Regions from separate parts of the Bradyrhizobium sp. UFLA05-108 genome, predicted to be linked through region 1. Evidence: riboswitches for the same ligand, from Rfam matches in the RefSeq annotation. Region 1 holds a riboswitch; each other region holds the start of a gene.
What was found. A riboswitch is a leader RNA that binds a small molecule or an ion and turns the genes downstream of it on or off. The one in region 1 is predicted to bind cobalamin.
Positions count from the first base shown of each region.

Region 2: linked by a shared signal. The riboswitch ahead of SO140_RS44895 (TonB-dependent receptor) and the one ahead of metE (5-methyltetrahydropteroyltriglutamate--homocysteine S-methyltransferase) in region 1 are both predicted to bind cobalamin.
Region 3: linked by a shared signal. The riboswitch ahead of SO140_RS01935 (energy-coupling factor ABC transporter permease) and the one ahead of metE (5-methyltetrahydropteroyltriglutamate--homocysteine S-methyltransferase) in region 1 are both predicted to bind cobalamin.
Region 4: linked by a shared signal. The riboswitch ahead of SO140_RS22445 (ribonucleoside-diphosphate reductase subunit alpha) and the one ahead of metE (5-methyltetrahydropteroyltriglutamate--homocysteine S-methyltransferase) in region 1 are both predicted to bind cobalamin.

Region 1 covers NZ_JBANAZ010000045.1:3,018-8,962, reverse strand. Annotated here, with positions in the region: gene metE (5-methyltetrahydropteroyltriglutamate--homocysteine S-methyltransferase) at 1-1,450, opposite strand, end outside; cobalamin riboswitch at 1,557-1,781, opposite strand; gene SO140_RS28605 (TauD/TfdA dioxygenase family protein) at 2,377-3,300, shown strand; gene SO140_RS28600 (carbohydrate porin) at 4,034-5,617, shown strand.
Region 2 covers NZ_JBANAZ010000135.1:2,335-8,279, reverse strand. Annotated here, with positions in the region: partial or broken gene SO140_RS44910 (TonB-dependent receptor family protein) at 1-1,505, shown strand, start outside; gene SO140_RS44905 (sialidase family protein) at 1,528-2,739, shown strand; gene SO140_RS44900 (TlpA family protein disulfide reductase) at 2,736-3,233, shown strand; cobalamin riboswitch at 3,369-3,569, shown strand; gene SO140_RS44895 (TonB-dependent receptor) at 4,063-5,945, shown strand, end outside.
Region 3 covers NZ_JBANAZ010000002.1:141,960-147,904, forward strand. Annotated here, with positions in the region: gene cbiE (precorrin-6y C5,15-methyltransferase (decarboxylating) subunit CbiE) at 1-436, shown strand, start outside; gene SO140_RS01915 (cobalamin biosynthesis protein) at 433-801, shown strand; gene cobM (precorrin-4 C(11)-methyltransferase) at 798-1,580, shown strand; gene SO140_RS01925 (cobyrinic acid a,c-diamide synthase CobB) at 1,580-2,890, shown strand; gene cobA (uroporphyrinogen-III C-methyltransferase) at 2,887-3,615, shown strand; cobalamin riboswitch at 3,664-3,883, shown strand; gene SO140_RS01935 (energy-coupling factor ABC transporter permease) at 3,921-4,598, shown strand; gene cobF (precorrin-6A synthase (deacetylating)) at 4,645-5,394, shown strand; gene cobT (nicotinate-nucleotide--dimethylbenzimidazole phosphoribosyltransferase) at 5,430-5,945, shown strand, end outside.
Region 4 covers NZ_JBANAZ010000030.1:86,830-92,774, forward strand. Annotated here, with positions in the region: gene SO140_RS22430 (Gfo/Idh/MocA family protein) at 254-1,324, opposite strand; gene SO140_RS22435 (hypothetical protein) at 2,682-3,263, opposite strand; gene SO140_RS22440 (glycosyltransferase) at 3,810-4,256, shown strand; cobalamin riboswitch at 4,321-4,537, shown strand; gene SO140_RS22445 (ribonucleoside-diphosphate reductase subunit alpha) at 4,660-5,945, shown strand, end outside.

The DNA.
Region 1 (5,945 bases):
CATCCTTCAGGAATTGTTCATATTGCGCGTCTGTTAACTTTCCCTTGGCACGCGCGGCGCGAGCAGTGCGGACTTCTGCCGTCTGCGGGAACGACCCGATCGTGGTCGTTGGGAAAAGCGGCAGGCCGAAACGCTTGCGCTGAAGCTCGGCGCGGCTCTCAAAAGCGCTATTGCGGCGGCGCATAACCGCATCAATCGCCGCCGTACGCTGGGCAACGGCCGTGTCATGGATCTTTGGCGAAGCTCGGCGGGCCGTCGCCGCAAAGTCCGATTCGGCAAACGCGGCGGCAACGACCTTTCCGTCGACCGCGAGCGCTTTTGCCAAGGTCGCGAGCTCGCCGATCTTCTGAACCGAGAAGGCAAGCCAGCTCTTTACATCAGAATCGAGATCGGTCTCCAGCTCAAGGTCGATTGGGACATGAAGGAGTGAGCAGGACGGCGCCAGCTGCACGCGATCCTTGCCGAACGTTGCAATGACGGGCCTGAACCGCTCCACGAGTGCCGACAGGTCGGAGCGCCACACGTTGCGGCCATCGATGATGCCGAGTGAAATCACGAGGTCCGCGCGGGCGCCGGGTTCAATCTGGCTCAATTGTTGAGGAGCGCGCACCAGATCGACGTGCAATCCGGCGACTGGCAGCCCCAGAGCTGTCGCCAGATTGTCGCCAATTGCACCGAAATAAGTGGCAAGCATGATCTTGATGCCGGGCACCTCCTTGGCGAAACGCCGATAGACACGCTGCAGCGCGCTTCGTGTGGTCTCGTCCAGATCGAGCACCAAGCAGGGCTCGTCAAGCTGGACCCACTCGGCTCCACGTTTCGCCAGTTCTTGGAGGACCTCGACATAGACCGGAACGAGGCTATCGAGCAGCGAAATCGGATCAAACGCCAAGTCGGCGCTCTTGCCGAGCTTAAGGAAGGTGACTGGTCCGATCAGGACAGGCCGTGTTTGATAGCCAAGGGCTTTCGCCTCCTCATATTCCTCGATCGGCTTACGGGAGGAAAGCCTGAAGGTCTGACCTTTATGGAATTCGGGCACCATGTAGTGGTAATTGGTATCGAACCACTTGGTCATTTCCTGCGCAGCGGCGCCATGGCCATGATGGGCTTGACCGTCGTGCTCCTGGTCTTGCGAGCCCCGTGCCATGGCGAAATAGGTTGTCAGCGAGACCGGACCGTCCTCCCAGCCGTACGCTTTAGGAATCGCGCCAACCATGACGCTCGTGTCGAGAACCTGGTCATAGAGTGAGAAATCATTCGATGGGATGACGGTGACGCCAAGCGAATTCTGCCGTGCCCAGTTAGCGACACGAAGACCGGCCGCAGCTTCAAGAAGCTGCCGGTCGTTGATCTTGCCCTCCCAGTAGCCTTCGAGCGCCAGTTTGAGTTCGCGGCGTGGCCCGATACGTGGCATGCCGAGGGTTGCGACAGGAAGTGAGGGAAGAGACATAGCTTTAACCCCATTGTGGTTGGAGCAAAGGCTATGGCGGAGACGCAGGCAGGAGGGCCGCGAAAGCGCCCTGCTGCTTGGCGTACCACCGGACACCCCGCCCGTGGTCGATTATGTTGTCGGGGCAGGTCTCCTGGCTCGCGAGTCATCGCCTGCATCCGGCCTTCCCGAAGCGCCTGCTTCAGTGACACGTATGGATGCGGGCTCGCCGCTTACAGTTGCGGGGGCAGCGCCGGCATTGATTCAATCCTGAACGGATCGAGGACGCACCGGCTTCCCTCTTAGCTCCAGATCAAGAGAGATCTGGAGAACCTCGACAACTTCGATTATCTGCACCAGAGGGGTAACGTCAACCTCTGCGGATTACCTTTGCTGCGGCTTCTGGCCGGGCAGGTCTGTCTTAACGAAGAAAGCATCGAGCCCTTCGCATCTGTCCGGAGCAATCGTCGCGCAAAGCTTCACGCGGCAGGATCTGCTCGACGAGCTCGCGCCTAACACGTGCGAGTGCGTCGTAAAGTGCGTCTTATACCTTCATGGCGTCGACCTCCGCCGCCGTCAAGATCGCCATCGATCGAACAGTACGAAGGAAGCAAAATAGATCTCGGCCAACGAGACCTTGAGGAGCGTCGTTGTCGATTCCAAGGCGGACGGTTTTCTTGTTCGTCGGCGCTGAACTGCAACATCTGCATCAACGTCCCAGCGAAGTGCGGACATTTTGGGCCGGTCAACTACCAATGCTAGCAATTGATCGGATTGACAGACCCGGTCAATTTTACGAGGTCGCCTGAAGAGCACAAGAGCTCGTCGCTGTTGCCACGCATTATGGCGGATTTGCGCTTTGCGGTCCGCAATTTAGCGTTCGTCGACTCCTGTCGCAGTTGAATAGCTTGGTCTGGCGAACAACCTGCAAATTGGAGAGTGTCACCATGGATGCAGCCGGATCGTCGGATAGCATCATTCCTCGTGCCGACATCGTCAAACGCGCAGCGCGCATCGGCGCAGAGATCCGAAACGTCAAGCTGTCGGGAGACTTGCCGGACCAGACGATCGCCGCGATCAATGAGCTCCTGGTGGAGCACAAGGTTATCTTCTTTCGCGACCAGGGTCATCTCGACGATGCTGAGCAGGAGCGCTTTGCCCTTCGTTTTGGAAGTCTGGCACCTCATCCAACGCTCGGTGCCATAAAGGGAACGACGTCGACCATCGAGCTTGACTCTGCCCGCGCCGGTAGCCGGGCCGACTTGTGGCACACCGATGGAACCTTCGTCGATGCCTACCCCAAAATTGCGGTGCTACGAGGCGTTGTAATACCACCCTTCGGTGGCGACACAGCCTGGTCAAACACCGTTGCGGCCTACCTCGACCTAGCACCGCCGTTGCAGCGGCTTGCAGACAAGCTTTGGGCCGTTCACAGCAACTCCTTTGACTACGCAATACTGGACCGTGTCAGCGAGCTCGACAAAAAGCACTTGGACGAAGTCTTCACTAGGACGATCTATCAGACTGAGCATCCTGTGGTGCGCGTGCACCCCGAGACCGGCGAACGCGCGCTGGTGCTCGGCGCTCTGGTGCAAAATTTCGTTGGTATCCCAAAATACGACGGCCAGAAGCTGTTTGATGTCTTTCAGTCTCATATCACGGCTCTCGAAAATACCGTCCGCTGGAGCTGGAGGGAAGGCGATATAGCGATCTGGGACAATCGGGCTACGCAGCATTACGCGGTGAACGATTACGGCGACCAGCATCGCCTCGTTCGTCGCGCCACCGTCGCCGGTGAAGTACCCGTCAGCATCGATGGTCAGAGCAGCGTAACACGCATCAAGGCAGCCAAGGAACCGAAGGTTGCCTAACGCCTCACAAGGGTGGCCGCGGGATCCGGTCGATGCACACCCTACCTTTGTTCGCCAATTTGCTGCATGCAGCATTCGGCTTGCTTCGTTATCGCATTTCCACGATGTCTTCGAGCGGCGCGCCGCGCGTTCTCAAATAAAAAGCAGGGCCGGTTCTTGTGAGGCCATATCGGCTTTGTCGCAAGATGCCGTCGTCCCCATCAGCAATGGCGGCTTGCCGCTTTGAAAGTGCCTCCCGACAGGCGCGTCTAACCTTGAGAAGCGTGGGCGAGCGCGGTCGTTATACCCGTCCAGCAGATGGTCCACTCCAGTCTTCTTGACCTCGTGGCGACGGTGTCGGATGGGCTTTGCGCGTGCCTTTGTCGGTAGACGAGCCCAGGACCTGAATTAGCTTTTCATCCACGCGCGAGATCCCAGCGAAACGAGTAACGATTGGTCGCGGCGACAGCTTCGAGCGTTGAGGAGCGGAATCGCGCAGCAATGGCTCGCGAGCCCGGTGTCACCTACCAACCCTAGCAATTGATGCAAACGTCAAACACATGGCAATCGTGGTTCAGCAACAAGTCGTTCTTCACGCGTTAAGGAAGTCGGGATGCATTATAGATCTGGCTGCGCCGTCGGGCCTGAGGGATCTACTATCTCGTCATCTGCATCTAGAAGGTCTACTCCCAATGCGATCTCCGCCGTCTCGAGTATTCAGGCTTCAAAGATCTCAAGGCTTCGGGCCGGTCAATTGCATCGTCTTGCGGCTAGCGCGCTACAAACGACGCTTCATGAAGCCAATGCGCAGAGATGGCTTGCTGTTGCGCTGTCCCTCGCGGCGAGTCCCATCGGCGGCTTGGCGCCGGCACACGCTGCCAACGTGCCTAACCCCAAAGGCGGCACTCCGACTCAGATTGCTCAGGGAGGACTTCAAAAGAAGGACTATCATGCTATCAAGCCCCGAGGCTACCGGTCCGAAGAAGTAGTGCATCCCGTCGGTAGCTCTGCACGCGTACAGAAAGTGATCGCTCTTACGTCAAAGTCTGGCAGCGCGGTTGTCCTTGCAAAGAACACAGCAACTCAATTGAAAGTCGATCCATTTGCAAGGTTCGAGAACCTGCGCGAAAAAGGCATGTGGCTCAACATTCCTGGCCCCGCCGATACGATCGACGAAGATTACGGCGGCGTCAGATCTGCGTTGGCCGAAGTCGGGATCGGTTATGTCGGCGGGACAGTAAACACATTCGTGGCCAATCACCTGCCGAATGCAGCCAGAAGCACCATCCGCGATCAGCTATATATTGGCCAGAATCCGACATTTAATACCCTAAACTTCATGATCGTGACCTATGATCTCAGCCGCTTTGGGATTCCCGATGGCCAGATTATCGTAGGTGCCCAGCAGCAATATTGGACCTGGAAGCCTGGGGGCCCAGACAGATTTGGGATTAACACGCTTGCCTATTATCAGACGTTTTTCGATGGCAAGCTTGAACTCAAGATGGGTTATCTCAGAAACATAAATGAGTTCGTGGGAACTGTGGTCGGAGGAAACGCAGCAGTAAACGTTTTTGGGGCCTCATCGAATATCCTATACCAAGCAGGCATGAGCAACAATGCCGCGCCAACGCCAGCTATCAATCTGAAGTACAATTTTGGTGATCGCTTCTACAATAAGATCTCGTTGCAGCGTTCACTCAGTCCAGACGGCCAATCTGCCCAGATCGCCGAAAATCCGACCGGCCTAAATTGGGACACGACCAACGCGGGCGTTCTTCTACTTGACGAAACCGGTTACAAGAACCGAGCCGTGCCGGGTTCGCCCGAGACTTGGTTGCGGGCAGGTGCCGGTTTCAACAATAGCAGCTACAAAGACTTGCAGTATCCGACGCAACCGAGAGCTAACGCAAATAGCGTTTATTACGTCGCGGCGGACAGGCAACTCTGGCAGTCTGATGCCCAAGGCTCGGCGGCTCGCGGGATCTATGGCGGATTTTCTGTGATGTACGCGCCGCCTGACTTAAACAGGGTCAGTCAGTACTACGAGCTCCGTCTTTATGCGAAAGGACTGTTTGACAGCCGGCCACACGATCAGATTGCTGTGGTTGCCACAAACACCGCGTGGAGCAACTTTGCAGTGGATGCAGCCTTGGCCAAGGGACACCTTGTGCATCGCGACAGTACGGCGATTTCTGGAACATATACCGCGCATTTGGCACCCGGCATATATTCAAGCATAGGACTGACCTATATCAATAACCCGACAAGCATCACATACACCCCCCGAACGGGACATGCGTTGAATCTGTTGGTCTCCACGTCGATATTCTTCTAACCGCGAAGAGAGCGTCGACGCTCATAGATCAACCTATGAAGAACCATCGCAAAATTGCGGAGTCCGCTATACTCGCTACGCTAAGGCGGACACCTGTCGCGATAGGATCCGCAGGCTGTCAGACGGCAAGCGCCATTTGTCCGGAGTTGTTCGATGTTGCTGGTCCCCTGTCGTCAGGCAAGGGAAGACGGAAAAGTTTCGGCAAGGCTTGCATTTTGTCTGGACGAGCACAATGGCCGGTTTCGATGAAGCATCATCAATGCGGTGCTCACCGGAGCCGCTCTACGAATTGACCTTTGTCCGATCGCGGCCGTGGCGCAAATTGCTT
Region 2 (5,945 bases), on a different contig from region 1:
GGCTGCCGATCAGGTTGTCGCTCAACCAGTTCAATCAAAACCCCTTCCAGGCCGGATGTGACGTGCCGACGACGCTCGGTTGTGGCACGGTCTCCTTGTTCAACAACGGCTTCAACGGACCCAAGACGGCGCAAACAGCTATCGTGGCCGGGCTCGGCCGCGACGACCGGCGGACCATCGTCGGCGGACGCTGGGAGCATGATTTCGACAATACGACTACCTGGCGTAATCAGTTCGTATTCGATGATCGCGATATCAACCAGCCGACTGGTTCGACCAGCGCGATCGGTGACTTTCCCTCCTACAATTACATGAGCGATCTGAGCAAGCGCGGTGAATTGTTCGGACTGGATTCGACGACGTTCGTCGGTGGCTGGTACAACACGCTCTCGACGACCAGCTATACCCGCAACGTGATGCCCGGTGGGAACGCCACACTCGGCCTGCTACAGAGCAGCCAATTCCAGTCGACGACCAACTACGGCGTCCGTGCGCGCGAAGAACTCAAGCTCACTCATTCGGTCACAGCGATTGCCGGGATCGGCTGGGAGACGACGAACCTGAACGGTGTCAATACCGCCTTCGGTTATCCGGTCGTGAACAATCCGGCCGCTGTCGTGCCAACGGTGACAAAAGCCGCCCCCCAATTCACCAACACTGCGCCTGAGCTCGCACTGGTCTACAGGCCGAGCAATGAATGGCAATGGCACGCCCGCGTCGCGACGGGTTACGGCACGCCGCAAGTCAGCAATCTTTTCGTGCTGCCCAGCGGCGCCCCAGGCAACAACACGTCTCTCAAGACGCAGGCCAATCTCGGCTACGACGTCGGAGCGGACTGGACACCCAACAAGGCGGTGAAAGTCAGCGCGACCGCCTTCTACGAGTTCTTCAGCAACGAGCTTGTATCACAGGCGACGCCCATTCCGGGCATCAGCTACACGTTCAACGCGCCGCGCTCGGAACACCGCGGCGTCGAGCTTGCTGCCCAATGGGCTTTCTGTGAGGGCTGGCAGCTTACGGCCGCCTATACCTATCTGGATGAAGTCTACACCGACTACACCGAGAGCATCAGCGGGTTCACTTTCAACCGGATCGGCAACAAGATCCCGGGAATCTCGCCCAACGAACTCACGGCAAGGCTGGGCTATGACGAGCTTCATGGACCGTTTGCCGGGCTCGGCGGCTTTGTCGAGGTCGTGTGGAAGGATTCCTTCTACATGGACAACGCCAATTTCCTGAAGGCGCCCGGCTACGATCTGGTCAACCTCAATCTGCACTACAAGACGGATCTCACGTCGGATTATCTCCGCCAGCTCAATCTGTTTTTCGAGGTGCGGAATGTGTTCGACAAGACCTACGTTGCGTCTGCGAACAACATCGCCAACACGGTCGCGGCAGGTGGCGTCCAGAACCCCGCCAGCGTGCTCGCAGCGACGCAAACAGGGTCAATTTACGCGGGATCACCGCGTGCCTTCATCGCGGGAATAAAGATCGCCTTCCGGTGATCTCTCAGGGAGGGACTCTTTCATGACGTATCGAATGGTGATCCTCGCCTTTGCACTGGCGCTCGCGCCAGGAAGCGCCATGGCGCAGATGAACCACAATCACGCTTCCGAAGCGGCCTGCGAGACGACCGGACTTCGGTGCGCGTCCAAAGTCACGCCCGCGTTCGGTCCCGATGGCACTTTGTGGCTGGCCTGGATGGCGGGCGGGCAGATCTCCGTCGCGCGTTCGAAGGACGGCGGACATACGCTGTCCGCCCCCGTTCAAGTCACGCAAGGTCAGCTCGAGCTGGATTGGGGACCCGACGCGCGTCCGAAGATCGCGCTTGATCGCAAAGGCGATATCGCCATCGCCTTTTCCGCTTTTCGCGACAAAGCCTTCAATGGTGAGGTCTTCTACAGTCGATCGACCGATGGAGGAAAGACGTTCGCTCCGCCGAGGCCGATCACCGACAATACGGAAAGTCAGCGGTTCGAAGCGCTCGGGTTCGACGCTGACGGCGCCTTGTTTGCGGCCTGGCTCGACAAACGCAATCGCGTTCCGGCTCAGCAGGTTGGCCGGAAATACGATGGCGCCGCCCTGTTCTTTGCGAATTCGAAAGATGGCGGGGCAACCTACGCGCAGGCCAGGATGGTGGTGGACAACACCTGCGAGTGCTGCCGGCTTGGTCTCGCGTTCGATCCGTCCGGACATCCGGTGATCGTCTTCAGGAATATATTCGAAGGCGGCATCCGAGATCACGCGATCGTCACGTTTAATGACCAGGGACGTCCAGGAGAGGTGCATCGCGTCAGCGAGGATGACTGGCAGATCGCCGCGTGTCCGCATCAGGGACCAAGCCTGTCCATCGCGCCTAATGGAACCTACCACGTCGTATGGTTCACGAACGGCAAGGTTCGCAAAGGCCTGTTTTACGCACATTCACTGGACGGCGGAAAAACCTTTTCCCAGCCGATGCCGCTCGGGCAGCCCAGCGATGCGCCGTCGCGCGCCTACGTGATGGCTGGACAAAAGGAAGTCGCTATCGTCTGGAAGGAATTCGATGGCGACAAATCTGCGGTGAAACTCATCCGATCGGAGGACGACGGCGCGACCTGGTCGAAGCCCCGCGTCATTGCGAGCACGTCGGATTCCTCCGACCACCCGCTTCTGGTTTCCGATGGCAGCCAACACTTCCTGTCGTGGATGACCAAGGCTGACGGCTACCGTCTCCTTGCGATCGAGGGCGAACAATGAAGCGCATATTCTTTGCGGCGGTTCTGCTACTCGCGACTCCACTGACGGCACCCGGCTCCGAGAGCCCGGGGCTGAAGCCCTTCACCAGAGGAAGCTGGCAGCAGATCTTGCGGGCGCACGCGGGGCGCCCGACGCTGGTGCACTTCTGGGGCGTGACGTGCGGGCCATGCAAGGTCGAGCTGCCGCAGCTCGGCGACTTCGTGAAGGAGTACCCAGCCGTCGATGTCATTACGATTGATGCCGACCTTGTCCCGAACTCCGACGCCGCGGCGTTGACGATGTTGAAGCAGGCCGGTCTTTCCCCTGCGGAGAACTGGATGTTTAGCGATGGTTTCGCTGAACGGATTCGATATGAAATCGATCCCACCTGGCAGGGCGAAATTCCCCGGACGATCCTGATTTCGCGCGACGGATCCCTCATGACCATCGAAGGCTCTGCCGAGCCGGCCGCACTCCGGGAATGGGTTGACGGGCAAGTGGCGCAAACCAAATGAGAGTCAGGAACTTACGCACCGAACCGGCGATCGACGGGAACGTCTTCGAGCGGATCGATGATCTTATCGGGAATCGGCGAGAGTTCGTCGTTACCAAACTGCTGTCGCAAGTCCTTGACTTCCACGCCGAACCCGTTTCACTGTGCGGGCGGTAGTGCCCGAGAGGGCTATTCAAGGGAATTCGGTGCGTCCTACCCGGACAATGCCGGAGCTGCCCCCGCAACTGTAAGCGGCGAGCCGACGACCATTTAATGCCACTGGGATCCGTGATCCTGGGAAGGTGGTCAAAGGCCGTGACCCGCGAGCCAGGAGACCTGCTACCAGCCGTGGTCATGCGCGAATGTGTCGGGCGGGGTGCTCCGGGGCATTGGTTACTCCATCGCTATCTGCCGCATTGGGGCGAAAGGCAGACAGTCACGGGGAACGTGCATGACGGACCAATTGTTCGCCGTCGGGCACAGAAGTGTTCAACACCCAGCTACTTTTGAAGCAGCCGTTCGGCTGCGCGCATTCGCATAAACTAAACTCATTCCGTAAGCATTGGCACAGCGCAGCGGCGCTGCCGCTTGGAGCGCTGCTGGCTCTCGCGCCTGCCCCACGCCTGGCATTCGCGCAAAACCCGCAGATTATCGGACCTATTGAGGTCGAGGCGCCAAGACCGCGGAACGCCGCGACGCATGTCAGCAAGAGGACAGACGCCGCGGCCAAGCGCGCGGCGCAGCAGGCCGGTTCGAAGCCCACACCGCGAGCGGCCGCCAGTCATGAGAACCTGGCAACGCCCCTCAACTCCAGTGCCGTGGCAACCAGCGCAAGCCGGCTCGGATTGACGGTGCATGAGACGCCCGCGAGCGTGGATGTCGTGAGCCGGCAACAGATGCAGGAACAGGGCTACCGTACCACGACCGAAGCCGCTCAAGGCGCCGTCGGCGTGCTGTCGGGCGATGCAGCAGGCGCGCCCGGCGGCTTCTCAATGCGCGGCTTCTCCTTTGGCGAGGTGTCCGTGCTTTACAACGGAATCTGGATTGGCCCGCAGAGCATCACCTCACGGGTGATGGATACGGCCAATCTCGATCAGGTCGAATTCCTCAAGGGGCCGTCCTCGATCATGTCGGGGCTCGCCGCGATTGGCGGCGCCGTGAACTATGTGAACAACCAGCCGTCCACAGGCCCGATCAAGAACCAGCTCGATGCTTCCCTCGATTCGCTGGGCACCTACCGGACTCATTTCGGCTCTGGCGGCAGCACGAATGTGCCGGGGCTCGACTATCGCTTCGACCTCAGCTCATCGAAGATCAACAGCTTCGTGGACGGCGACTACCAGCAGCTCAACAATGTTTCCGGACAACTGGACTACCGCGTCAACGAATCATTCAAGGTTTTCGGCGCGGTCGAATACCGGCGCGATGACGGACACGCCTATTGGGGAGCGCCTTTGACGACGACGGCATTTTCGGGAGCGTACTCCACTCACGGTGTCGTTGCCGGATCGGCGATCAATACGTTCGACGGCTCGGTACTCAGTCCTGTCACCGTCGACTCGCGCACGCTGACGACAAACTACAATGTGACCGACAATTCCATCGGCGCGCACGAAGTCTGGCTGCGCGGCGGGTTCGAATGGAACGTCCTCGACAGCGTTACGATCAAGAACCAGGCCTACGAATATGGCGCCAGACGCCATTGGTACGATAGCGAGACCTACGCCTTCAATACCGCGACCTCAATGATCGATCGTGATCGTTTCTTCGTCACGCACAAGCAGCGGGTCATCGGCGACAATACCGACGTCGTGTGGAACACGTCATTCTTCGGCATGGAGAACCGGCTCGCCACCCAGTTGTCGGTGAGCCGCAACGACATTCAATTTGCGCAGGAAGGGAATCCGAACACCTATCCAGCCGACTCGGTGACGGTGCTCGATCCCGATCCCGGCTTCTACGGCGTGCCGGAGCCCAATATCCGGAACAGCCGTCTCGACAATGCGGCGATCTCGATCGAGGACCGGCTCAAACTTACTCCGCTGTTCGCGTTGATCGGTGGGATTCGTGTTGATGACCTGACGTTATCGCGTAGCGGCGTCAACTTCGATGGCACTTTCCCTGCCGGCCAGCCGTTCACCAAGACCTGGAATCCCGTGTCCTACCGCGCGGCAGCGACCTTCGAGCCCATGAAGGGGCTGCTGCTCTACGGCATGTATGCGACGGCCTACGATCCTGCCGCAGCCGGCATATTTTCCGTCACCCCGGGGACTTCGCTGGAGCTGACGAGCGCCCGCATCTATGAGACCGGAATCAAGCTGATATCCGACGATAAACGCGCCGAAGTCGCGTTCTCGGCCTACGACATCACGCGAAACAACGTCTACGTCGCGCTCACGAATGCGGTCTCGACCCTCGCCGGCGAGGTCCACACCAAGGGTGTCGAACTGGCCGCCGCGGTCCGTCCAATCGACAATCTGAAGCTCTGGGGCAATGTCGCCTTCACGCAAGCGCGATATGGCGACTTCGACGTTTGGACGGGCAACACGCCCTCGAATGTCGCTCCCGTCATCATCAACGCGGGCACATCGTACCGGTTCAACGAATGGCGCTGGCCCGTCGAGATCGGCGGCTCAATCCGTCACGTCGGCCAACGCTATCTGTATGAGGATAACCTCACGGCCATGCTGGCCTACACGACGGGCGATCTCTTCGCCTTCGTCGATATCCCGGG
Region 3 (5,945 bases), on a different contig from region 1:
GGACATCGGCGCGGGCTCCGGCTCGATCTCGGTCGAATGGGCCTTGTGCGGCGGTTCGGCGATTGCGGTCGAGGCGCGCGAGGACCGCGTTGTAAACATCCGGCGCAATGCCACGGCACTCGGACTTGCACACAAGATCACCGTCATCGCCGAACCTGCGCCCGGTGCACTGGTAGGTCTGGCGGCGCCGGACGCCGTGTTCATCGGCGGTGGTCTCGACGCCGCGATGTTCGATGCTATCTGGTCTCGCATTGGGTCAGGTACGCGGCTGGTGGCCCATGCCGTGACGCTGGAGACGGAAACGTTGCTGGTGGAGCTTTACCAGCGCCATGGCGGCGACTTGATGCGGGTCGAGATCGCACATGCGGGCTCGTTGGGGCGCTATCGCTCCTGGGAGGTGGCGCGGCCGGTCGTGCAATGGAGCGCGGTGCGATGAGGGTCGCAGGGCTCGGCTTCAGGAGCGACGTCACGCTTGCCGCGCTGCGCGAGGCGCTTCTCGCCGCCGGCGGTGTGGAAGGTTTAGCGGCTGTCGCAACCGTCAGCGACAAGGCGGACAGCGCCGCGCTGAAGCTGCTCGCGGGCGAATTCAACGTGCCGATCAAGGCCATTTCCGCCAATAAGCTCGTGGGCATTACGACGCCGACGCAGTCAGGCCTCATCAAGGAAAAATTCGGCACCGGATCGGTGGCGGAAGCCGTCGCGCTCGCGGCAGCGGGCCGTGATGCGCGCCTGATTGCGACGCGCGTGGTCTCGCAGGACCGGACCGCGACCGCGGCGATTGCGGAGGGAGACGGCGAATGACCGTGCATTTCATTGGAGCAGGGCCGGGCGCCGCCGATCTCCTCACCTTGCGCGGGCGCGACCTGATCGCAGCCTCACTGGTTTGCCTTTATGCGGGCTCGCTCGTGCCCGAAGGCGTTCTGGTGCACTGCCCGAAGGGCGCCCGGATCGTCAACACGGCGCCATTGTCGCTCGACGAGATCATCGCCGAGATTGCCAACGCGCACGCGGAAGGCAAGGATGTCGCGCGGCTGCATTCGGGCGATGTTTCGATTTGGTCGGCGATGGGTGAGCAATTGCGCCGCCTGCGCGCGCTCGGCATTCCCTTCACCGTCACGCCGGGCGTGCCGTCCTTCTCGGCGGCCGCCGCAGCGCTGGAAGCCGAGCTGACCTTGCCGGGGCTTACGCAATCTGTGGTGCTGACGCGTACGCCAGGCCGGGCGAGCGCGATGCCGGAGGGCGAGAAGCTTGCTGCGTTCGCCGCGACCGGCTCGGTGCTTGCCATTCATCTGTCGATCCATTTGCTCGACAAGGTGATTGCGGAGCTGACGCCGCATTATGGCGCGGATTGTCCGGTGGCGATCGTCTGGCGCGCGAGCTGGCCGGACCAGCGCATCGTGCGCGCGACGCTTGCCACGCTCGATGCGGCTGTCGGCGCCGAGCTCGGGCGCACCGCGCTCATCCTGGTCGGCCGGACACTCGGCTCGGAGGAATTCTCAGAGAGCCGCCTTTACGCCGCGGACTATGACCGCCGCTACCGGCCGGTCGGGCCGGCGCCGCGTTTTCCGGAGGAGTCGTGATGCCTGCGGGTTTCGTCATCTCGGCGCCGGCTTCCGGTGTCGGCAAGACGACGCTGACGTTAGCGCTCGCGCGCGCCTATCGCGATCGCGGACTCACTGTGCAGTGCTTCAAGAGCGGCCCCGATTACATCGATCCTGCTTTTCATGCGGCGGCCACGGGGCGTGCCTCCGTCAACATCGATAGCTGGGCGATGGATCGCGCGACGATCGAGCATCTCGTCAGCCGCGGTGCGAACGCCGATCTCGTGCTGGCCGAGGGTTCGATGGGCCTGTTCGACGGCGTCGCCGCGCGCGGCGTCTCGGGGACGGGCGCCACCGCCGACATCGCGGAGATGATGGGCTGGCCGGTGCTGCTGGTGATCGATCCGTCCGGCCAGGCCCAGACGGCGGCCGCGATTGCGACGGGCTTGCGGGATTTCCGCAGCGGGGTGGGTCTCGCCGGCGTCGTGCTCAACCGCGTCGCGAGCCCGCGGCATGAGGACCTCGTGCGCCGCGCTTTGGCCGATGCGGGCATTGCCGTGTTCGGCGCGCTGCCACGCCACGCCGAGATCAGCGTGCCGAAACGGCATCTCGGCCTGGTGCAGGCGGAGGAGCAGACGGAGATCGGTCGCCTGATCGATGAGGCCGCGCGCTTCGTCGGCGAGCACGTCGATCTCGACGCCGTGCTCGGCGCGGCATCTGCATGGACATCGCAGCCAATCACGAATCGGGTTAACGTCACGCCGCCAGGCCAGCGCATTGCGCTAGCGCGCGACGCCGCGTTCTCCTTTGTCTATCCGCATATGCTCGAGGCTTGGCGTGCTGCCGGTGCGGAGATCCTGCCGTTCTCGCCGCTCGCCGATGAGGGACCCGATGCAAGCGCCGATGTGTGCTGGCTGCCCGGCGGCTATCCGGAACTGCACGCCGGCCGTATCGCCGCGAATGCGCGCTTTCGCGAGCGCTTGCGCGCCTTCGCCGAGACGCGGCCGGTCCACGGCGAATGCGGCGGCTACATGGTGATGGGCGCGGCCTTGACCGATGCCGACGGCGCGCGGCACGAGATGCTTGGCCTCTTGGGCCTGGAGACGAGCTTTGCCAAGCGCCGCATGCACCTTGGCTACCGTCTTGCCGAGCTCGCAGCGCCAATGCCGGGACATCAGCCCGGCGCGCGCCTGCGCGGTCATGAATTCCACTATTCGACGATTCTCGCGCAGCCTGATGTATCGCTTGCGATCGTGCGTGACGCGACGGGCGCAACCGTCGCGGAGACCGGATCGCGACGCGGATATGCGACGGGCACCTTCTTTCATTTGATTGCGGAGGACCGGTGAGCGGCTTCGTCTCCTTCATCTCCGCCGGCCCCGGCGATCCCGAGCTTTTGACGCTCAAGGGCGCGGCGCGGCTGCGCGAGGCCGACGTCGTGCTCTATGACGATCTCGCTTCCGGCACGATCCTCGAGCTTGCCCGACCCGGCGCCAATCTGGTGGCAGTCGGAAAACGCGCCGGCCGGCCCTCGACCAAGCAGCAGCACGTCAACCGCCTGCTGGTCGATTATGCGGCGACCGGCGCGCGCGTGGTGCGGCTGAAATCCGGCGATGCCGGCATCTTCGGCCGGCTCGAGGAAGAGATCGAGACGCTTCGGGCGTCGGGGATCGGCTACGAGATCGTGCCCGGCGTCACCTCGGCCTGCGTCGCGGCGGCGCAAGCCGGCATCCCCCTGACCCGGCGGAATACCGCGCGCCGGGTGCAGTTCGTCACCGGGGCCGACGTGACCGGGCAGCTTCCGCAAAATCTGAACTGGACGGCGCTGGCCGACCCGGATGCGACGACGGTGATCTATATGGGCCGGCGCACGTTCCCGGAACTGGCCACCAAGCTGATTGCGCAGGGTCTTTCGCCGGAAACGCCCGCGCTGTTTGCGGAATCCCTGGGCCGCGCCGACGAGCGGCTCGTCCGCACCACGATCGCAAAGCTCGCCGAAGAGCTCGCGCAGGCCGTGCCCGCGACCACCGCCGCCGTCATCCTGTTTGGCGCACTAGCGGGAGAATCGTCGTGATGATGTCCGCAGTTGCCGTTCGACCCTTGACGCCCGGCTTGCGAAAGAGGCACACAAGAGGGGCATGGTGCTCGATGCGGCGCAAAGCGCCGGAGCATAATCGGGAATGGGGGTGGGCGGACCCAGTTGCGGCGCCCCAAACCCCAGCCGCCCCCGCGACTGTAAGCGGTGAGGGGCTCCGATCCGCCACTGGGCCGCAAGGCTCGGGAAGGCCGGAGATCCCCTTCGATCCGCGAGCCAGGAGACCGGCCCTGCACGTTTGGACGCCAAGGCCGTCGGGTGTGACGGCAGGAAGGACTTGAACCATGCATATCGAACCAGGAATCGTGACGGGCGCCAAGCTCGTGTTGAGTTACGCAACCGGCATCGCCACTGGCGGCGTTGCGCTGAAGCTTACGGCGGAGACCGTGCGCGAGCAGGGCGTCAGCTCGTTTGCGGTACGGACGGCTGCGACCACCGCGCTGGTCTTCACCTTCTTCGAGATCCTGCCGCACTTCCCGGTCGGGGTTTCCGAGGTGCACTTCATCCTCGGCTCGACCCTGTTCCTGCTGTTCGGCGCGGCGCCGGCGGCCCTTGGTCTCGCGCTTGGTCTCTTGCTGCAAGGCTTGTTCTTCGTGCCGACCGACCTGCCGCAATACGGCATGAACGTCACCACGCTGCTGGTGCCGCTGTTCGCGATCCAGGCGCTCGCGACCCGCATCATCCCCCGCGACACGGCCTATGTCGACCTGCAGTATCGTCAGGCGCTGGCGCTCTCGACGGCGTATCAGTCGGGCATCATCGCCTGGGTTGCGTTCTGGGCGATCTATGGCGCGGGCTTTGGCGCTGCGAACCTCGCCAACATCGCGACCTTCGCCGCGTCCTATGCGCTGGTCATCGTGATCGAGCCGCTGGCCGATCTCGCCGTGCTGGCGCTGGCAAAATCGCTGCGTGGCGTCACCGCGCCCGGCCTCGTCACCCCGCGCCTGCACAACGCGGCGTAGAGATGAGCTGAGGGGCGGCCGTTCATGGTCGCCCTTCACACTCGTGATGGTCACGCTCTCCCTGATAGGTATCGGTTGCGGCGATCCCGAGCAGCTCACGCTTGCCGCGATCCGTGCCATCAATGCGGCAGATCTCGTGCTGATTCCGCGCAAGGGGACGCAGAAGTCCGATCTCGCCGACCTGCGGCGGACGATTTGCGCCGATGTGCTCACCAACAAAGAGACGCGTATCGCGGAGTTCGACTTGCCGGTGCGTGACGCCGGCGAAGCTGACTACCGCAAGGGCGTCGACGACTGGCATGGTGCGGTTGCTGCGACCTGGTCGCAGGCGATCGCGGGACATCTCGCACATGATGGCCGCGTTGCGTTGCTGATCTGGGGCGACCCGTCGCTCTATGACTCGTCCCTGAGGATCGCGCGACGGCTTGATCCTTTGCCCGCGATCGAAGTCATCCCCGGCATCACGTCGATCCAGGCGCTGTGCGCGGCGCATGCGCTGCCGCTGAACGATATCGGCGCGCCTTTCCTGGTCACGACAGGGCGGCGACTGCGCGAAGGCGGCTGGCCTGACGGAGCCGACACCGTGGTGGTGATGCTCGATGGCGGCACGGCGTTTCAGTCGCTCGATCCGCAAGGCCTGCAGATCTGGTGGGGCGCCTATCTCGGCATGCCCGATCAGGTCGTCATGTCGGGTGCGTTGGCCGAGATCGGTCCGCGCATCGTCGCCGCACGGCAGGAGGCGCGCGAACGGCACGGCTGGATCATGGACAGCTACATTCTCAAACGCAGCGTGTGACGCGACCGCAGTCGCGTGAACGGAGGCAGGACGACATGCTCCCCAATTGGGTTTACGAGAAATGCCCGGGTATCTCGACCTCGCACCGCGAGGCGGCGATGGCGCGGCAGGCGCAACTGACCAAGCCGACCGGTGCGCTCGGTCGGCTCGAGCAGGTCGCGATCGACCTTGCGGGCCTGCAGGAGACGGAGCAGCCGCGCGCCGCGCGCGTGCCGATCATCGTCTTTGCCGGCGATCACGGCATCGTCGCCCAGGGCGTCTCCGCCTATCCGCAGGAAGTCACGATCGCGATGATGTCGAATTTCGCCGCCGGCGGCGCTGCGATTTCGGTGCTGGCGCGTGAATTGGGCTCAAGTCTCGAGGTCGTCGATGCCGGCTCGCTGGCACAGTCGGTGGTCGCGGGGATTGTCGCGGACAAGCCGCGCTGCGGCACGCGCGATTTCAGCGTGGAAGCTGCGCTGGAGCCGGCGGAGCTGGTGTTTGCGTTCGAATGCGGACAGCGCGCTGTGACGCGTGCGGCGGCGAAGCAGCCTGATCTCCTCATCCTCGGT
Region 4 (5,945 bases), on a different contig from region 1:
ATCCGCGCTCTTATGGCACGCTGCGCTCATCATGGCCTGCTGATCGCAGAAGCTCACGATCGCAACTCTGACGGCCGCCGCGGTGAACCGAATCCAACTGTCGATATCACGTACATTCCGACTGCGAGGAGGTTGGGTGTAGCTTGGCCGTGATCATGGACCTCTTCAGCCGGAAGATCGTCGGTTGCGCGAGGCTGGTTCACAAGCTGGTCGAACTCGTGTCGCCCGCGTAGAGAAGCAGGCAGAAGTCTCCTCAGAGAGCCAGTCGTCGATCGGTCGAAGGGGTAAATCGCACCATGTCTGGCGTTGGATGCCGGGCACGCGGAGGGGATGAGATGGTTTGCGGCTGTCCGGTCAGGGCGGCCTTTTCGATTGCGATTAGTGCGCGCAAGTCTGCCAATCCCTCATCGCCATCAGCCTCGGGCGGCGTTCCAGCCTCGATGCAAGCTGAAAAGTACTCCACCTGCGCACCAAAATGGTCGATTTGCGGGAAGTGGGTTTCGCCGACCTCGCCGCCACGGCGCAGGCGCAATCTTGTTGCCGTCTCGAACCTAAAGCCTGGGTCGAGTTCGAGATCGCCCGTTGTTCCGACGACCCGATAATTGTCGACGACGGCCGCCCCGAAGCTGGCGACGAATTGCGCCAAACCGCCGGAGGGAAAACGCAGCATAGCTGCGACGGACGCTTCCACCTCGCGAAAACGCGGATCATCAGTCGGTCGGTGCGCCATCGCCATGGCCTCGATCGGCTCTTCTGCAAAGATGTGACGAGCGGCATTGACGCAATAAACACCGACGTCTTGCAGTGGTCCACCCCAACTCGCGGCCTTTAGTCTGTGGTTCCCTGCCGCCGTCTGGAAACTGAAAACCGATTGAAAGAAAAGTGGTCGGCCGATCGCGCCGTTGCGGATATGTTGGAGGATCGCGACGGTTCCAGGTTCATTATGAAGCCTGTACGCGGTCATCAGAAACGCACCAGAGTCGCGCGCAGCGGCGATCATGGCAGAAGCATCTTCTTCGCTGGTAGCTAGCGGCTTCTCCACCAGGACGTGCTTGCCGGCGCGAGCGGCGCGAATAGCGTAGTCCGCATGCAAGTGGTTGGGTAGAGCGATGTACACAGCGTCGACGTCAGTGCTCTTCAAAAGGGCATCGTATTCGCCATAGTCGACGATCTGGCCAATAGCATAAAAATCCGCCAACTTGGCGGCCTTGTCCCGATCGCCGGTCACGATCGCGGCAACCCTTGAGTTTGCGGACTGTCCGACACCTGGCAGAAAGGCTTGTTGCGAGATCGAGCCCGCGCCGACAACTGCATAGTTGATCATCGTTTCCTTTCACATGGCTCGCATCGAATTGCGTGCGAGACCGATAGAATTCCGTTCGGCGTCTTCACCCTCTATCTGTCAGTCATACGGCGACGTGGTCCAATTAGGAGATACCACGCCATTTCCGGCGCGAGGCTCGGCGAGTTTCTCTGCGACGGCCGAGGCGACAAAGGTGTCATACGTTCGCCCGACCGGAAGGGCCGGCTTTTGCTGCGCTGATCCATTCAGCCATCTGCCTGCGGTAAACGTCCTCAATCTCGGCAGCACCCATTGTCTGAATACAAATGATCACCGAGGCTGTCTCTGTTGAAGAGCCGAAGCGATGCGGCAGCCAGCGACTACCGCGCCCTGCCGACCGATCAATTCGACATGAACGTGATGCCGCACTGGCGTTTATGTAAACCTCCGCCGATCTCGTTCTTGTCGGTATACATCGAGTCGCGAGGGGTTCACCGTTGGGCATGCCCTCCACGTGCGCAGAAACCATCTTCGATTTCAAAAGCCAACCGCTGATGTTGATCGCGTGGACCCACGAATTCGTGACGGCCGCCCGACCGATAGACCACTTCGGCCACCCGCGTTTCGGAGCGCCGAAGGGCGAATGCTCCATAGGGAGCCTCCTGCGCGCGAGCTGCATCGGCGTCCAAAACCCCCGCAAGGTAAACACCGGGATTTATCTGCGGGAGTATCGTAGTATGTTTGGCCCGCATTACCTCCGTCCTGAGAGTTCCTATTTTGACGCTCATTTCAGCTCCCCTCCGAACGTCCCACCAGATGACTGATCCGGTGGATTAACTGTTAGACCTGCGGCCAGATCGAGTCGGGCCTGCCAATTGCGCCTGACTTTGCGGATGCATTGTCGCGGCTGGCTCTCTGTTGCGGCAATGATTCAAGTCGCAAGAACATCAGAACCAAAGGTTGGCAGGGACCGACGTCCACGTTCCAGCAATTGCCGTGCCACCAAAGACCTCGTGCAAACCTTGTTTGAAGGAGGCGACGCATACTGAGCCGACGTCAGGCTTTAGGCGCAAATCTCGCGAGCCCAGCACCCACCTGCCTCAGTGGGGCAATGCATGACACTGGGCCCAAAGACTCCTTGGATGTCCTGCACTTTGCGGCAACTGCGGTCGTAACTGCCGACCAACCCAAATGCGCTCCAGCGCCAGCACTTATAAAGTGTCTGATGTTCAGCCGCGTTCAAGCCGAGGAACTAGAGTAATGATGTGGCCTTGCGCATTGTTCGGGGTTGCCTCCCGTCGTCCGGCGTCCAATCGCGCCGTGTAAGGCCAACCGCGGATGTACAGATTTGTCGGCTGGAACAGCCTCGGCAGGACGCCCATTCTGTTCAATGCGCCGATCAGCGCGTCGGGGGCCGGTTGCTTGCCATGGTCCCAGCTCCCACCGACGACACGTCCGAAATCCCACATTGACCACAGACCACTGATCTCGAGCGCGATTTCGAATCCTCAGTAGTTGAGAACGTCGAGACTTCCATCTCCGGCCAAGTCTTTTCTGGATCGTGCTCCTGTTCGGGGAGGACCACAACGCCTATCTCGCCGGGAAGGCCCAGAAGACGTTCACCTAAACTTCTAACCTTACTTGTGTCAAACAGAACGACCTCGTAGGAGCTCTCATATTCCGTTTTCACTCCGTCCAAGCCATGCTTCTGCGCCATCGCAGCCCATGCGCCCAGTTCGTCAGGTTCAACTTGATCATACCACTCGTCCATGACCGCCAATTTGAGTGGCTCTCGCGCCTCGACAATGGAGTACCGCCCAGAACTACCTGCATAGCCGTGTGCAGCGTTCACATCATTCTCTAAAGCCATCCAAATAGCTTTGCCCGAATGCCCGCTTTGCCCCGCGCCGCCCCACACTCCATCCCTATTAGCATGGTTGAACTTGGTCCCCGCAGGAAGTTCCTCTATCTTGCTGCTCACCCAACCAGGATTCCTGGGTGGCACGCTTGGGTGCCTATCGTCAGGGCAACTCGGTGGCGGCTGCTGATGTTGCATGTCGAACTCTTTACACGTGCGCTTGAGTTTATCCATTGATGGCTAACGTGTTGCTGTCGCTTGGATCAATGTTAGCGCGGTCAGTTGGCCGGATCGCAGAGTATTGCACGCAATCATCGAAGCAGGCGCAGGTTTCATGGCTAAAGCAACAATGATGAGACGGCCCTTTTTCTGTTGAAGCCCCGTCTGGTTTGATTTGGGATGTCTAGGCGGCCCGCGGCGAACGGCCAAAGATGGGCCATCGGCTACAAACGCAAGAAAACTATTCGTGCGTGTGCAACTGAAATCGAATTTCAAAAACTGAATCTCGACCTGATCCACAGGCTATAAGGGGGCGACCTCAAAAGCCTGGGACAATCTCGAGCCGATTGCCGAGATCCGAACGCCCCACCCCACTTGGTGCCAGGTACGATTTTGCGATCCTCCGCAAGAGCACTGGCGTAGGACAGAGATGAAGCTGCTTGGAAGTCCATGGTGCGCGTACGCCTCATGCCCTTTGCAGAAAAGGACGATTGGGGAAGTCCGTCCGTCCATGGATTGGATCATACGATGTGCTGGTGCTGCCTTCGCGGCTCGATGGTCGACCAGGTCGTGCTAGAGCTGCTCGCGCTCGGGGTGCCAGTTATTGCTTCCGCCGCTGGTGGACTGCCGGAGCTCATACAGGATGGCGTAAACGGCTTTCTTTGCCAGCCGCGACAGATTTGCGAATTTGCCAATAGAATTGAAAAGCTTGCGCTCGATCGGAATTTGCTCAAAGGGATGAAGCAAGCTGCGAGAGCCGGCGCCGAGAGAAGCCTCGACGCGCTTAAAAAGCTTTGTCGCTATGAGCAAGGATTGAGAGCATTAGCCGGCTGTGCGAATCGACTATGGTGGCGACGATCAGAAGCATTCTTGAGCTCGTCAATACTCGATAACTGATTGGGGATGGCCGTCCGCGTGCGCCCCCCGTGAAATCAATCATTGACAGCTTGCCTCGAATATCTCCATATATGGGTGTCACGGTCCTACTGCGTCGCAAGATGTAGTGGCTAAGAGGGAAGCCGGTGAACTGCGCCTTTGGTGCGGAATTCCGGCGCTGCCCCCGCAACTGTCAGCAGCGAGCTGCTTCCGGACAACGTCACTGGTGCGCCCGCGCCGGGAAGACAGGAAGCAAGCAACGACCTGCGAGCCAGGAGACCTGCCGTGACGATCTGAACGTCCACGGGCGGGGTGTCCGGCGGTCGCTTGCACGCACCGTCCGGCAACACGTCTGCCGGCGTTCCGGCAGCGTCCTTCCTTATCGCCCCGTCCAAACACAACGCGCGCATCACGGGGCCCTTTGATGTCACTGAACCTGCACGACGCGGACACCGCTTCCGCACCCATCATCCAGTTGCGTCCACAGTCACTTGCGGCTGCTTCCAGCGAGCCGGCCATGCAGATCATCCGCCGCAACGGGAAGGTCTCGCCGTTCGATTCCGCCAAGATCGCGGTCGCAATGACCAAGGCTTTCCTCGCGGTAGAGGGCAGCACTGCGGTTGCTTCGCGCCGCGTTCACGAGAGCGTCGAGCAATTGACGGCCGAAGTCATAGCAGCCCTGATGCGCCGCGCAGGTGAGGGGCGCACCTTTCATATCGAGGATGTGCAGGATCAGGTCGAACTCGCCTTGATGCGCAGCGAGCACCACAAGGTCGCCCGGGCCTATGTGCTGTACCGCGAGGAACGGTCCCGCCAGCGCGCCGAGGAAGCGGCCGCGCAGCCGGCGCCCATCGCCGCACCGATCCTTCACGTGACGCTGCCGGACGGCTCGCGCGTCGGTCTGGACACGCGCCGGCTCGAACTGATCATCAATGAGGCCTGCGACGGTCTCGACGGCGTCTCCGCAGCCCCCGTGCTGGCCGAGACCACCCGCAATCTCTACGACGGCATCAGCCAGGACGAGCTGGCGCTGGCCTCGATCATGGCCGCGCGCACGCTGGTCGAGCAGGAGCCGAGTTATGCCTATGTCAGCGCACGCCTGCTGCTCGACAAGCTCCGCGGCGAGGTGCTGTCGCATGTCCACGGCGTTACGACGTTGGCCTCGCAGGGCGATATGGCGACGCACTATGCCGAATACTTTCCGGCCTATGTGAAGGTCGGCATCGCAGCCGAACTGCTCGATCCCGAACTCGCCCGCTTCGATCTCGGCCGCATCGCCGCGGCGCTGAAGCCTGAGCGAGACCTGAACTTCCAGTTCCTCGGCCTTCAGACGCTGTACGACCGCTATTTCCTGCATCAGCAAGGCAAGCGGATCGAGCTGCCGCAGGCCTTCTTCATGCGCGTAGCGATGGGCCTGGCAATTCGAGAGCTCGACCGCGAAGCCAAGGCGATCGAGTTCTACGATCTCTTGTCGTCGTTCGACTTCATGGCCTCGACGCCGACGCTGTTCAATTCCGGCACGCTGCGCCCGCAGCTGTCGTCCTGCTTCCTCACCACCGTATCGGACGACCTCGATGGCATCTTCAAGTCGATCAAGGACAATGCGCTGCTGGCAAAGTACTCCGGCGGCCTCGGCAACGATTGGACGCCGGTGCGCGGCCTCGGAGCCCACATCAAGGGCACCAATGGCGAAAGCCAGGGCATCATCCC